Regions from separate parts of the Streptomyces sp. NPDC042346 genome, predicted to be linked through region 2. Evidence: riboswitches for the same ligand, from Rfam matches in the RefSeq annotation. Region 2 holds a riboswitch; the other holds the start of a gene.

Region 1 (7,398 bases), on a different contig from region 2:
TAGTAGAAGGCCGCGTTCGCGATCACGTCGGTCACGGTCGGCCCCGCGGGCAGCACCCGGTTCTCGACGCGCAGGTGCGGGACCCCGTCGACCCAGCCGTACACGGGCCTGTTCCAGCGGTAGACCGTGCCGTTGTGCAGGACGAGTTCCGGGAGCTTCGGTACGCCGCCCTCGTCGAGCACGAGCAGCGGGTCCTCCTCGTCGCAGATGGGCAGGAGGGCGGGGAAGTAGCGGAGGTTCTCCTCGAAGAGGTCGTACACCGAGTCCACCCACCGCTCCCCGAACCAGGTGCGCGGCCGGACGCCCTGGGACTGCAGCTCGGGCGGCCGGGTGTCGGTGGCCTGCTGGAAGAGGGGCGGCCGGGACTCGCGCCACACCTCGCGTCCGAAGACGAAGGGCGCGTTCGCGCCGAGGGCGATCTGGACGCCCGACACCGCCTGCGCCGCGTTCCAGACGGCGGCGAACCGGGCCGGGGTGACCTGGAGATGGAGCTGGACGGAGGTGCAGGCGGCCTCCGGCACGATCGACTCCGAGGTGCACAGGAGCCGTTCGACCCCGTGGATGTCGAGGGTGAAGTCCTCGCCCCTGGCGGCGAGGATCTGGTTGTTGAGGAGCGTGTAGCGGTCGGCGGCCGACAGGTTCTCGAAGACCAGGTCGCTCTGGGCGAGCGTGGGAAGTATGCCGATCATGACGACGCCGGCGTCGAGCTCCTTCGCCTTGCGGTCGGCATATCCGAGTCCGGTGCCGATCTCTTCCGCGAGCCGGTCGAATACCCTCCCGCCGAGCCGGTGGGGGGCGATGTTCACTTCCAGATTGAACAATCCGAGTTCCGTCTGGAAATCGGAGCTCGCGATCCTTTCCAGAACAGGCGCGTTGAGCATCCGGGGCAGTCCGTCGGCGCCGGCGAGATTGAGTTCGATCTCCAGCCCCATGAGATTGCGGGGCCGGTCGAACCTCTTCTCCGCCAGCAGCCTCGCGAGCCCCGCGAGACACTGCTGGAGTTTTCTCCGGTACTGCTGCCGGTCGGCCGGGCCGAACCCGTCCGCGTCGACCTTCTCCCCCATCGAAGCCGTCCCTCCCGCCATGGGCGGCCGCGGCGACGGCCGCGCGTCACGGACCATGATGCCCACCTCTCTGATCCACAACGCCTGCGGAACGGGGCCGTCGGGCGATAGGCTGGAAGCAGCGCTCCACCGGCACATCCCGAAGGCATGACACGGTCGACATATACCAATGTCATATTGCCCCGGGGCAGGGGATGGGAATTCAGCCGTCCGACTCGGCGAGGAATACGCAGGTGAGGGCGGTGCGGCCGTCATGATTCCGCTTGAACAGCCCCTCGAATAAGGCCGGATGACGCCTTGCCAGGAATATCGGTGGCGTCTAGCGGAAACACTCTGTGAACACGTGTCGTATAAACTCCGCGAACGAGGCAGAGTGTTGGTGCCCCGGCCATGGCCCCATGGCCCCTCTCTGGCCGCGCCGCCGACAGCGCCGTCGTACCTGCCCACGCATCACCGTGTCTCCTGAGTGAGAGGCGACCCATCATGCTCCGACCCTCCCCGGCCCCCGTGCCGGCCCTCCGCAGTGTCCTCGCGGCACTCGGCTCACCGACCGCCGTCCGTGAGGCGCGCACCCCCGCCCTGCGGGCCGCGCAGGGACCACTGAGCCCCGAACTCCCGCTGCCCGTCCACGTCCTCGGCGTCACGGGAGCTCCGGGACGGACACCGTCACCCCGCACCCGGCTCACCGGCTGGCGGTTCCTGATCCGGAACGGGGACCGGGCGATCGCCGCCGCGGACACCAGGCTCACCCCGGACGGCTGGACCTTCTCGCACTTCTTCGAGGGGCCGTACGTCACCGCGACGGAACGGGCCCTGCTCCACGCCGAGGCGCTGCCCACCCCGTACCAGCCCCGGCTCCTCTCCGTACCGGAGCTCTACATGCTGACGCTCTGGCTGCACGCCGACCTGGAGGCGGACGGCACGACCGTCGCCCCGGCATCGGCCGATCTCCTGGTGCCCCTGGCCCCCGCGCCGCCGGGGATCGCGGCCCACCGGCCGTACCAGGTCGCCGACCTCCTGCCCGTGCTCAGCACGCGCCTCGCGCCGCCGCCCCTCCTGGGCTCGGCGGCGCCCGCCTGATCCACCGCACCCGCCGCCCCGCCCCGTGACCCGACCGGGTCACGGGGCGCACTGCTGTCCGAGCACCCGCCCGAACGCACTACCCGAACACCCCTCCCGTACGGACTAGCCCGCTCGGACCACTTCGAACCACCCGAAGAGACCGTGTAGTTGGCCTGAACCGCCCCTGCGGGTGATGCGTCTTCCCCGGAGAGGACGAGCTGCCGCGAAATACCTGCGGAAGACCGTCCATGGGGCAAGACTGGGACCGGAACCGAACCGACCGACGGGGGCGGCGATGAGCGCGAAGAGCCGCAGGACATCCACCACGACGCAGCGAAAGAACCCACCCATGTGCCAGCACCAGCCTGCCTGTCCCACCGCCGACTCCAACGACCGGGAGGCAGCCCGCCTGATGGCACACCATCCGGAACAGGGCTGGAGCCTGCTGTGCAACGGCGTCCTGCTCTTCGAGGACACCGGTGAACTGCTGCCGGACGGGCAGATCATCGCCCCGCACCGGCCGCTGACGGCGGGACAGGTCACGACCGCCGCCTGAGCGGCGCGCGGAGATCGCCGTACGAGGGAGAGCAACGCCGAGGGCCGGCCCGGAGGACATCCTCCGAACCGGCCCTCGGTCCGTACGCGGCGCCTGAGTGGTTCAGCCACTCAGGCACTCAGCGACTCAGTGGTCGTACTCGTCCATCGGCGGGCAGGAGCAGACCAGGTTCCGGTCGCCGAAGGCACCGTCGATGCGGCGCACCGGCGGCCAGTACTTGTCGGCCGGCGAGACACCGGCCGGGAAGACCGCCTCGTCACGGCTGTACGCGTGGTTCCACTCGCCGCCCAGCGCGGCCGCGGTGTGCGGGGCGTTGTGCAGCGGGTTGTCGTCGGCGGGCCACTCGCCCGAGGCGACCTTCTCGATCTCGGCCCGGATCGCGATCATCGTGTCGCAGAAACGGTCCAGCTCGGTGATGTCCTCGGACTCGGTGGGCTCGATCATCAGCGTGCCGGCCACCGGGAAGGACATCGTCGGCGCGTGGAAGCCGTAGTCGATCAGGCGCTTGGCGATGTCGTCGACCGTGACGCCCGTCTCCTTCGAGAGCGGACGCAGGTCCACGATGCACTCGTGGGCGACCAGACCGGCCGGACCGGTGTAGAGCACCGGGAAGTGCGGCTCCAGGCGCTTGGCGATGTAGTTCGCCGCGAGCACGGCGACCTGCGTGGCGCGCTTGAGGCCCTCGCCGCCCATCAGGCGCACGTACGACCAGGAGATCGGCAGGATGCCGGCGGAGCCCCACGGGGCGGCCGAGATCGGGCCGACGCCGGTCTCCGGGCCCGCGGTGGGCTGGAGCGGGTGGTTCGGCAGGTACGGGGCGAGGTGGGCGCGGACGCCGACCGGACCGACACCCGGGCCGCCGCCGCCGTGCGGGATGCAGAAGGTCTTGTGCAGGTTCAGGTGCGAGACGTCGCCGCCGAACTTGCCCGGCTTCGCGAGCCCGACCAGCGCGTTGAGGTTGGCGCCGTCGACGTACACCTGACCGCCGGCCTCGTGGACCTCGGCGCAGATGTCGGCGACGTGCTCCTCGAAGACGCCGTGCGTCGACGGGTAGGTGATCATCAGCACGGACAGCTCGTCGCGGTACTGCTCGATCTTGGCGCGCAGGTCGACGACGTCGACCTCGCCGTCGTCGGCGGTCTTGACGACGACGACCTTCATGCCGGCCATCACCGCGGAGGCGGCGTTGGTGCCGTGCGCGGAGGACGGGATGAGGCAGACGGTGCGCTGGAGGTCACCGTTGGCGCGGTGGTAGGCGCGGACGGCCAGCAGACCGGCCAGCTCGCCCTGCGAACCGGCGTTGGGCTGGATCGACACCTTGTCGTAGCCGGTGACCTCGGCGAGGCGCTCCTCCAGCTCGGTGATGAGCGTGAGGTAGCCCTGCGCCTGGTCGACCGGGGCGAAGGGGTGGATCTGGCCGAACTCGGGCCAGGTCACCGGCTCCATCTCGGTCGTCGCGTTCAGCTTCATCGTGCAGGAGCCGAGCGGGATCATGCCGCGGTCGAGCGCGTAGTCGCGGTCGGCCAGCTTGCGCAGGTAGCGCAGCATCGAGGTCTCGGAGCGGTGCGCGTGGAAGACCGGGTGGGTCAGGTACGCGTCGGAGCGCAGCAGCCCGGAGGGCAGCGTGTCCCCGACGGACGCGTCCAGGGCCTCGACGTCGCCGTCGACACCGAAGGCGCCCCACACGGCGGCGAGCTGCTCGCGCCCGGTGGTCTCGTCGCAGGAGATCGAGACGAGATCGGCGTCGACGCGGTAGAGGTTCACCCCGGCCTCGCGGGCGGCGGCCACGACCGAGTCGGCGCGACCGGGCACCCGGACGGTGAGGGTGTCGAAGTACGAACCGTGCACGACCTCGACGCCACCGGCGGTGAGACCCGCGGCGAGGAGGGAGGCGTACCGGTGGGTCCGCTGCGCGATGCCCTTCAGCCCGGCCGGCCCGTGGTAGACGGCGTACATGCCGGCCATGACGGCGAGCAGCACCTGGGCCGTACAAATGTTGCTGGTGGCCTTCTCGCGGCGGATGTGCTGCTCGCGGGTCTGCAGGGCCAGGCGGTACGCGCGGTTGCCGTCGGCGTCGACGGACACACCCACCAGGCGGCCGGGCAGCGAGCGGGCGTGCTTGTCCTGGACGGCCATGTAGCCGGCGTGGGGACCGCCGAAGCCCATGGGGACGCCGAAGCGCTGCGTCGTGCCGACGGCGATGTCCGCGCCCAGCTGGCCCGGCGAGGTGAGCAGGGTCAGGGCGAGCAGGTCCGCGGCGACGGTGACGATGGCACCGAGCTCGTGGGCGGCGTCGATCAGCGGCTTGATGTCGCGGACGGCACCGGAGGCACCCGGGTACTGGATCAGCACGCCGAAGACACCGCGCTCGGCGATCTCGGCCGGGATCCCCTGGCTGAGATCCGCGACGACGACCTCGACACCGGTCGGCTCGGCGCGGGTCTCGATGACGGCGATCGTCTGCGGCAGGGCGTCGGCGTCGACGAGGAAGACGCCGTTCTTGACCTTGCCCACGCGTCGGGCCAGGGACATGGCCTCGGCGGCGGCGGTGCCCTCGTCGAGGAGGGAGGCGCCCGAGGTGGGCAGACCGGTCAGGTCGGCGACCATGGTCTGGAAGTTGAGCAGCGCCTCAAGGCGCCCCTGCGAGATCTCGGGCTGGTACGGCGTGTACGCCGTGTACCAGGCGGGGTTCTCCATCACGTTCCGGAGGATCACCGGAGGCGTGAAGGTGCCGTAGTACCCGAGGCCGATCATCGGCGCGAGGACCTGGTTGCGGTCGGCGAGCGTGCGCAGCTCGGCGAGCACCTCGGCCTCGGTGCGCGCGGCCGGCAGGCCCAGCGCCTCGGCGTTCTTGATCACGTCCGGCACCGCGGCGGCCGTGAGCTCGTCGAGCGAGCCGTAACCGACCTGGGCGAGCATCTTGGCCCGCGCCTCGGCGTCGGGCCCGATGTGCCGCTGCTCGAACGGGATGCCCTGTTCGAGTTCGGAGAGCGGAATGCGGTTGGCGGTCATGTACGGAGGCCTCCTGGTCGTCACGACCTGCGAGGGGCACCACGGCGCGGGTACCCGGACGGCCTCCCCCTCTGTCATCTCAACCTGAGAGTTTCACCGGCACGCCTCGCGGCACGCCGGCTTTCACCGTCGGTGAGAGCGCATGCCGTGGACACCGCTCTGCTTTCCAGAGTGACCTCGTCCGCGCGGTACAGGGGCCTGAGAGATTCCGGGGAGGATTTGCTCCTTCGGCGCCCTCCGGAAGGTTTCTCCGGGGGACTCTCCCGCACAGGGTCGACAGCCACAGCCAGCCTACCAGCGAGGTTGCGGCTCCCATCGCTCAAGTGGCCGACATCCCAGTTGTGCACTTTCGTAGGGGTGTAGAGCAGTTGCGACCAGTTGGAGGGACCGTGCAGACCGACATCGATCCGCGCAGCCTGATCGGCCGCAAGGCGTTCGACCGGAACGGAAACAAGATCGGAACCGTGGACGAGGTGTACTTGGACGACGCGACCGGCATCCCGGAATGGGCCGCGGTCCGCACCGGCCTGTTCAGCCGGGACGCCTTCGTCCCGCTGGAGCCGAGCGACCTGCTCGACGACGGCCTCCACATCCCGTTCGAACGCGCCCTCATCAAGGACGCCCCCGACTTCGGCGTGGGCCGCCACCTCTCCCCCGAGCAGGAGCTCCAGCTCTACCGCCACTACAGCCTCACACTCCCACCTCCGCCCCAGAACCCCGAAGACACCGACTTCGGCCACCTGGCAGGCCAGGAGGGCCCGTAACACCCACGCACAAGCACGACGGGTACGCGCCCCTCAGGCAAAGCCGCACCCGGGAAGGCCAGCCCACCCGCCACCAACACAAACGGCACCAGCCCGGCCCGCCCGGCACCAGCACAGGCGGCTGGGCTCGGCCTCACGGCACGGCACGGTCTCAGGCGGCACGAGCCCAGGCCTGCCAGCACCAGCGGCAGCGGCAGCGGCCGCGGCCGCGGCACGAGCCCAACCCGCCCGGCGCCAGCACAGGCGGCACCAGCCCAGTCCGGCCCGGCACAGGTGGCTGAGCCCAGCCCGCCCCGCCACCAGCACAGGCGGCTGGGCTCAGCCTCACGGCACCGTCACAGGCGGCACGAGCTCGGCCGGCCCGGCACCGTCAGGGCCGGTACGGGTCCCAGCCGCCAACGGCGCGGAACTCCCCACGCCAAAACCCGCACCTCTGCTTCCCCACCCGCACGGGTGGTGCGGGTGGGAACCCCAGCCCGGCCGCAAGGCCGGGCGCACCCCCCACAACCCACGCCCAGCCACCGCCACGCCACGGCACCGTCACGCCCCCGCCCGACACTCCCCCCGCACCAACGGCAACGGCTCCGAAGGCTCCAGTTCCGGATCGTCCACCGAGAACGTCCGCACCCGCCCCGGTGCGGACCACGGTTCCTCGAACCGCACCGTGACCCGCCCGACGCCGCTCCCCTGCACCCACCCCGCCCCGTGCACCGCGTGCCGCACGTCGTGCCCGGGCGCCCACCGCCGCTCGACGGCGACGGCGCCGGCGCCGGCGCCGGGCGCGTCGGAAGCGGACTCGTCCGGCACAGCCCCGGCGCCGGCCACACCACCCCCTGCCGCACCGCCCCCGCCCGACTCCCCCGCCACGGCAGCCACGGCCGCCGCCGCCCGTTCCTCCTCCGCCTGCGCGGACTCCGCCTGGGCGAACAGATCCTCTTGC
Region 2 (7,398 bases):
GCCGGCGTACCGATGCGCAGACCCGAGGTGACCATCGGCGGCCGCGGGTCGTTCGGAACGGCGTTCCGGTTGACCGTGATGCCGACCTCGTGGAGACGGTCCTCGGCCTGCTGGCCGTCGAGCTCGGAGTTCCGCAGGTCGACCAGGACCAGGTGCACGTCCGTACCGCCGGACAGGACCGAGACACCGTGCGCGGTGACGTCGTCCTGGACCAGGCGCTCGGCGAGGATGCGGGCGCCGTCCAGGGTGCGCTGCTGGCGCTCCTTGAAGTCCTCCGAGGCCGCGACCTTGAAGGAGACGGCCTTGGCCGCGATCACGTGCTCCAGCGGGCCGCCCTGGAAACCGGGGAAGACCGAGGAGTTCAGCTTCTTCGCGAACTCCTTCTTCGCCAGGATGATGCCGCCGCGGGGGCCGCCGAGCGTCTTGTGCGTGGTGGAGGTCACCACGTCCGCGTACGGGACCGGGTTCGGGTGCAGACCGGCCGCGACCAGGCCCGCGAAGTGGGCCATGTCGACCCACAGGTACGCCTCGACCTCGTCGGCGATCCGGCGGAACTCCGCGAAGTCCAGCTGGCGCGGGTAGGCGGACCAGCCCGCGATGATGACCTTCGGACGGTGCTCCTTGGCGAGGCGCTCGACCTCGGCCATGTCGACCAGACCGGCCTCGTCCACGTGGTACGCGACCACGTTGAACTGCTTGCCGGAGAAGTTCAGGCGCATGCCGTGGGTGAGGTGGCCGCCGTGCGCCAGGTCCAGACCCAGGATCGTGTCGCCGGGCTGGGCGATCGCGAAGAGGGCGGCCTGGTTCGCGGAGGCGCCGGAGTGCGGCTGGACGTTGGCGTACTCGGCGCCGAACAGGTCCTTGACCCGGTCGATCGCGATCTGCTCGGCCACGTCGACGTGCTCGCAGCCGCCGTAGTAGCGGCGGCCCGGGTAGCCCTCGGCGTACTTGTTGGTGAGGACGGAGCCCTGGGCCTCCATGACCGCGACCGGAGCGAAGTTCTCCGAGGCGATCATCTCGAGGGTGGACTGCTGACGAAGGAGCTCGGCGTCGACGGCGGCGGCGACGTCGGGGTCCAGCTCGTGGAGGGGAGTGTTCAGAAGCGACATGAATCGATCCCTAAGGGGTCTCGGGCCCGGTCTCAGTTCCCGGCGGAGAACGCGGTGTACTCGTCGACGGAGAGCAGGTCGTCCGGCTCGCCCGCGACACGTACCTTGAACAGCCAGCCACCCTCGAACGGAGCCGTGTTCACCAGCGACGGGTCGTCCACCACGTCCTGGTTGGCGGCGACGACCTCACCCGTGACGGGGGAGTACAGGTCGCTCACGGACTTCGTCGACTCCAGCTCGCCGCAGGTCTCGCCCGCGGTGACGGTGTCGCCGACAGCGGGGAGCTGGGCGTAGACGACGTCACCGAGCGCGTTGGCCGCGAACTCGGTGATGCCGATCGTCGAAACGCCGTCCACGGCGTCCGACAGCCACTCGTGCTCCTTGGTGTAGCGCAGCTGCTGGGGGTTGCTCATGACCTGATTCTCCTGGATCGGGGGAGTACTGATGAACGTGGGTCTCGCGGGGTGAGACCCGGGATGAGACGACTGCGTCACTTCTGGCGCTTGTAGAACGGCAGCGCGACGACCTCGTACGGCTCGTGGGTGCCGCGGATGTCCACACCTACACCCTCGGTACCGGGCGCGGCGTGCGCCGCGTCCACGTACGCGATCGCGATCGGCTTTCCGAGGGTCGGGGACGGGGCGCCCGAGGTGACCTCGCCGATCACCACGCCGTCCTTGACGACGGAGAAGCCGGCGCGCGGGACCCGGCGGCCCTCGGCGATCAGGCCGACGAGCTTGCGCGGCGGGGCGGTCTCGGCGCGCTCGGCGGCCTTCTCAAGCGCCTCACGGCCGACGAAGCGGCCCTCGTTGGTCGTCTTCTCGAACTTGACGACCCGGCCGAGACCGGCGTCGAAGGGGGTGAGGGCCGTCGTCAGCTCGTGGCCGTACAGCGGCATGCCCGCCTCCAGGCGGAGCGTGTCACGGCAGGACAGGCCGCACGGGATGAGGCCGACCGGGGCGCCCGCCTCGGTCAGGGCCTTCCAGACGCCCTCGGCGTGCTCGGGCTTCAGGAACAGCTCGAAGCCGTCCTCGCCGGTGTAGCCGGTACGGGCGATCAGCGCGGGCACGCCCGCGACCGTGCCGGGCAGGCCGGCGTAGTACTTCAGCCCGTCCAGGTCGGCGTCGGTGAGCGACTTCAGGATGCCGGGGGACTCCGGGCCCTGGATCGCGAGCAGGGCGTACGCGTCGCGGTCGTCGCGGACCTCGGCGTCGAAGCCCTCCGCGCGCGCCACGAGCGCGTCCAGGACGATCTGGGCGTTGGAGGCGTTGGCGACGACCATGTACTCGGTCTCGCCGAGGCGGTAGACGATCAGGTCGTCGAGGATGCCGCCGTCCTCCTGACAGATCATCGTGTAGCGGGCACGGCCCACGCCCACCGTGGAGATGTTGCCGACGAGGGCGTGGTCGAGGAGCTCGACGGCCTGCGGGCCCGTGACCGTGATCTCACCCATGTGGGAGAGGTCGAACAGGCCCGCCCGGGTGCGGACGGCGTTGTGCTCGTCCCGCTCGCTGGCGTAGCGCAGCGGCATGTCCCAGCCCGCGAAGTCGGTCATGGTCGCGCCCAGCGAACGATGCAGCGCATCGAGGGCGGTCAGACGGGGGGCAGTGCTCATGGGGTGGCTCCCGGATCCCAAGGGCGGTTCGGTGACGAAACACATGACGGGCGAGGACGTCCTCCCCATCTGTCATGGAACCTGAGAGGTTCACCGAGAGCATCTCGTCACCGGAAGATCGGCACCGAGAGATCGGCTTGCACCTTGGGTGGGGACACGGCAGGGTGTCCCGCTTTTCAGATCTGCCTCATCCACGCGGTACGGGGCCTGAGAGATTCAAGGGAGGGTCTTGCTCCTTCGGCGTCCGGACGCCTGGGGCGGTCCGGAACTCTCCCGCGCGGATTCGAGCGGCCGGTATGCGGTTGTATTGGCGACTGAGCGCGCCTGGCGGGCACATCATTGCACGCGTGCTCCGCGCGGCACATCACTTGTATCTCATTACCGCTTCTTTACACTTTGTGGGCAAGGGTCTCCCGAGGCCCGGCAGGGGGAGCAGCGATGAGGATCCAGCACACCGGCGCATACGCGACGAGTACCGGTACCGGCATACCGTCCCAGCGGGCCCGGGCCCGGGCCCGGACCAGAGCCAGAACCCGCCGGCGCGGCCGGATCCTGCGCGACCTGCGCGAGCGCGGCGGCCGGGGGCCCCGGGCCCTCCTCTTCGCGGCCGGCGACCTCGTCGTCGTCTCCGGGCTGCCCGGCAGCGGCAAGTCCACCCTGATGAAGCGCGCCGCCGACGGCCGGGGCATCGACTCCCAGGACGTCCGCGAGCGCTGGGAGGCCCGCATGCCGCGCCTCCTGCCGTACGCGGTCTACCGCCCCCTGGTCCGGCTCGCGCACTACGCCGGGCTGCGCCGCGCACTGCGCTCCGGCGCGAGCGTGATCGTGCACGACTGCGGCACCCAGTCCTGGGTGCGCGGCTGGCTCGCCCGCGAGGCGGGACGCCGCGGCGCCGCCCTGCACCTCGTCCTGCTCGACGTCGAGCCGGGCACGGCGCGCGACGGCCAGCGCGACCGGGGCCGTGGCGTCTCCGCGTACGCCTTCGCCCGGCACCGGCGGGCCGTCGGCCGGCTCCTGCGGACCGCCGAGTCCGGCGGTCTGCCGCACGGCTGCGCCTCGGCGACCCTCCTCGACCGGGACGCCGCGGACGCACTTCGGAAGATCGGCTTCCGCGACGTGGCCTGAGGCCGGCCCCGCATCCGTACCCGCTGCTTTTGGCCACGGCGGCGCCAGGGCGGCGTTAGGGTGCTGCGGGGCGGTGCGGGAGGACGCGCCCCCGCGAGATAGGGGAAAAGGGACCGTGGACGTGACGTGGCCGGGCAATGAGCTCGAAGAGGTGCTGTCCGCCTCGCTCGGCAACCCCGCCGCAGGGGGCCGACTGGTCGAGGTGCTGAGCCGCAGCGAGGTCTGGGTGCCCCTGCCCAACGGCGGCGGCCCCGACAGCCCCGACCTGGACCTCGCCACCCTGGAGATCGACGGCGCGGCCTTCGTCCCCGTCTTCAGCTCCGAACAGCAGTTCCTCGCCTGCGTCGGCACGCACATGTCGTACACCGTCGCCCCCGCCCGCGACTTCGCCCGCGGCCTGCCCCCGCAGCTGGGCATCGCCGTGAACCCCGGCGGCACGGTGGGCGTCCCGCTGCCCCCGCCCGCCGTCGCGGAACTCTGCCGCGCCGGCCGCACCCCGCTCGACGGCCCCGCCAGCGGCGGCCGCGTCCGGCTCTTCGAGCCCGACTGGCAGGACGACCCCGTCGACTTCCTCGCCGCCGCCTCCGCCGAGTTCGAGGCCACCGGCGTCGTCGCCTCCGCCCGCCGCGCCCTCGCGAGCGTCGAGGGCACCGAACCGGCCCTCTTCATCGGCGTCCAGCTCGCCGCCTGGGACGGCGTCGACCGGAACGCGCCCCTGGACGCCCTCGGCCGCGCCCTCGGCCGCGTCGAGGTCGCCTGGCCGGTCAACCTCATCCTGCTCGACATGGCGCAGGACCCGGTCGGCGACTGGATGCTGGAGCGGGTACGCCCCTTCTACCAGCGCGCCGCCGGGTGAGCGGCACCCTGTTTAAGCTGAACTGAACCGAGCCGGACCGAATCGGCGGCCGGACAGACGTGGTGAACGGAAGAGGGGCGGGACACAGGGTGAGCGCGTCAGGCACCGCTGCGACCGGACAGGTCGAGCACATGCTGCGCCAGGTGGCACCCGGACGCTACGACGCGTACGAGAGGCTGCTGCACGCCCTGGCAGACGGCGAGGTCTGGATGCTGCTGTGGCAGGGCTCGCCCGGCTCGTCCGACGCCCAGTACGGGAACATGGAGGTCGACGGCTTCGGCTACGCGCCCTGCGTCACCTCCGCCCAGGAGCTCGCCGCCTCCGGCTGGAACCGCGCCCACGAGCTCGTCACCGGCCGCGAGATGGCCCGCGCCCTCTACCCCGACCGCTGGGGCATCTGGCTCAATCCGCACGCCCCCGGCGGCGGCGTCGGCATCCCCTGGGCCGACCTGCGCCGCATCGCCACCGGCCTCGACCGGATGCCCGCGGGACCGCTGCGCGTCAGCGAACCCGCCCTGGAGATCCCGCAGTTCTACGCTCTCCTCACGCAGAACGCGCACCGCACCCCGGCCGTCAGGTCGCTGCGCCGCGGCTGGGTGCAGCCCGCGCTCGGCTCCCCGTACCTCGCCGTCGGACTCGACCTGTACGACACCTCCCCGGCCGCCGTCGACGCCGTCCGCGCGATGATGCGCCAGTCGATCTCCGCCGTGCCCGACGGGCTGCCCGTCTCGACGGTCGCGCTCTCCGACGCGTACGACCCGGTGGCCCTCTGGCTGAGCGCCCACGCGCGCCCCTTCTACGACCGCGAGGCGCACGCCGGACGCGGATCCGCCGCCGTGCCGGGGTACGGCTACCCGCCGCCGGCTCCGTCCGGATACTGAGACGTCACCTTTTCCCCCTCGTACCCCAGCGGCCTCCGGAGTCCTCTCCCGAGGCCGTTGTTCGTACCAATACCGCACCTCGAACGCCCAGTTGGGCGACATGTCCGATTGCGGTGAAGAGGACCCGAGATGGTCCGCTCAGGTGATCACGACGTCCGGATAACGGAAGTCGCAGCACCGCATCACGTTTGAGCAAACATTCCTCGTCAGGGCTGGCGGGTGATCGCAAGCGCATTGAAGACTCCCCGGAACACCGGGCGTTCGGCTCCTTTCGAACCGATGCCCAGCAGGTTGTTCCACCGAGCCGCTACCCGCGGCGGGCAAGGGCCGGCTACCGGCGGCCGAGAGGGGTCCTCACCACGATGACGGCACCACTGCACGAGACGAGTGCGGGCGAGTCGACCGCCACCGTCGTCGGCGCGCCCGACGCTTCCGGCACTCCGGACAACTCCGGCACCTCCGAAGCCTCCGGCAAGGCGATCCAGGGCCGCTCGCCCTGGCAGATCGCCTGGACCCGGCTGAAGCGCGACAAACTCGCCCTCGCGGGCGCCTTCGTCGTCGTCTTCCTCATCCTCGTCGCGATCTTCGCCCCGGTCATCGTCGGCCTCCTCGGCCACCCGCCGAACGAGTTCCACGAGGACCAGATCGACCCGCTCTTCGGCACCCCGATCGGCTCCTGGGGCGGCATCAGCTCCGACTTCCTCCTGGGCGTCGAGCCGGTCAACGGCCGCGACGTCTTCAGCCGGATCGTCTACGGCGCCCGGATCTCGCTGCTCGTCGCCTTCCTCGCGGCGGTCTTCGCGGTCTTCCTCGGCACCGTCCTCGGCATCGTCGCGGGCTACTTCGGCGGCTGGATCGACGCCGCCCTCAGCCGCGTCATGGACGTCATGCTCGCCTTCCCGCAGCTGCTCTTCACGATCGCCCTGGTCTCGGTGCTGCCCACCGAGTTCCTCGGCCTCGAAGGCTCGGGCGTCCGCATCGCCGCGCTGGTGCTCGTCATCGGCTTCTTCGGCTGGCCGTACGTGGGCCGCATCGTCCGCGGCCAGACCCTCTCGCTTCGCAACCGCGAGTACGTCGAGGCCGCCCAGAGCCTGGGCGCCGGCCGCTTCTACATCCTGCGCCGGGAGCTGCTCCCCAACCTGATCGCCCCGATCATGGTCTACGCGACCCTCATGATCCCCACCAACATCCTCACCGAAGCGGCGCTCAGCTTCCTCGGTGCGGGCGTGAAGCCTCCCACCGCTTCCTGGGGCCAGATGCTGTCGACGGCCATCACCACGTACGAGGCGGACCCCGTCTTCATGGTGATCCCCGGCCTCGCGATCTTCATCACCGTCCTTGCGTTCAACCTCTTCGGCGACGGCGTGCGTGACGCGCTCGACCCGAAGGGCTCCCGCTGACCGCTCGCCGACGGCGACACCCACGACCCGCCCCTGCCGCTGGCGACAGGAGGCTCATCCCCCAACGGCGGACCGACATGACGGCCGCCACTACTCCGGAGGTTGCGAGACCCATGACTCTGATGAGCTCTCAGAGGCGCAGAATCGCCGCGGGCGCACTGCTGGCGGCGGCCGTGATGGTCGTCACCACCGCGTGCGGCGGCGACGGCGGCAAGTCGGGCGACAAGGACGGCAAGACGGGTGCGGCCGGCTTCAACGCCGCCGTGAACAAGGTCTCCAACGCCTCGGACAAGAAGGGCGGCGAGCTGAAGTTCATCGGCTCGCAGGAGGCCGACAACTGGGACCCGCAGCGCGGCTACTACGGCTTCGTGTGGGACTTCGCCCGCTACTACACCCGCCAGCTCGTCACCTT

Evidence for each region. A riboswitch is a leader RNA that binds a small molecule or an ion and turns the genes downstream of it on or off. The one in region 2 is predicted to bind glycine.
Region 1: another riboswitch for glycine. It lies ahead of gcvP (aminomethyl-transferring glycine dehydrogenase); the one in region 2 lies ahead of gcvT (glycine cleavage system aminomethyltransferase GcvT).

What each region holds. Positions count from the first base shown of each region.
Region 1 covers NZ_JBVJEH010000007.1:10,219-17,616, reverse strand. The annotation lists gene ACZ6K0_RS26225 (glutamate-cysteine ligase family protein) at 1-1,064, opposite strand, end outside; gene ACZ6K0_RS26220 (hypothetical protein) at 1,548-2,144, shown strand; gene ACZ6K0_RS26215 (DUF5999 family protein) at 2,476-2,682, shown strand; gene gcvP (aminomethyl-transferring glycine dehydrogenase) at 2,809-5,694, opposite strand; glycine riboswitch at 5,871-5,970, opposite strand; gene ACZ6K0_RS26205 (PRC-barrel domain-containing protein) at 6,084-6,458, shown strand; gene ACZ6K0_RS26200 (DNA polymerase IV) at 6,999-7,398, opposite strand, start outside.
Region 2 covers NZ_JBVJEH010000001.1:1,554,189-1,561,586, forward strand. The annotation lists gene glyA (serine hydroxymethyltransferase) at 1-1,109, opposite strand, end outside; gene gcvH (glycine cleavage system protein GcvH) at 1,142-1,522, opposite strand; gene gcvT (glycine cleavage system aminomethyltransferase GcvT) at 1,600-2,724, opposite strand; glycine riboswitch at 2,784-2,909, opposite strand; glycine riboswitch at 2,911-3,010, opposite strand; gene ACZ6K0_RS07350 (AAA family ATPase) at 3,163-3,849, shown strand; gene ACZ6K0_RS07355 (enhanced serine sensitivity protein SseB) at 3,965-4,705, shown strand; gene ACZ6K0_RS07360 (enhanced serine sensitivity protein SseB C-terminal domain-containing protein) at 4,795-5,586, shown strand; gene ACZ6K0_RS07365 (ABC transporter permease) at 5,949-6,986, shown strand; gene ACZ6K0_RS07370 (ABC transporter substrate-binding protein) at 7,100-7,398, shown strand, end outside.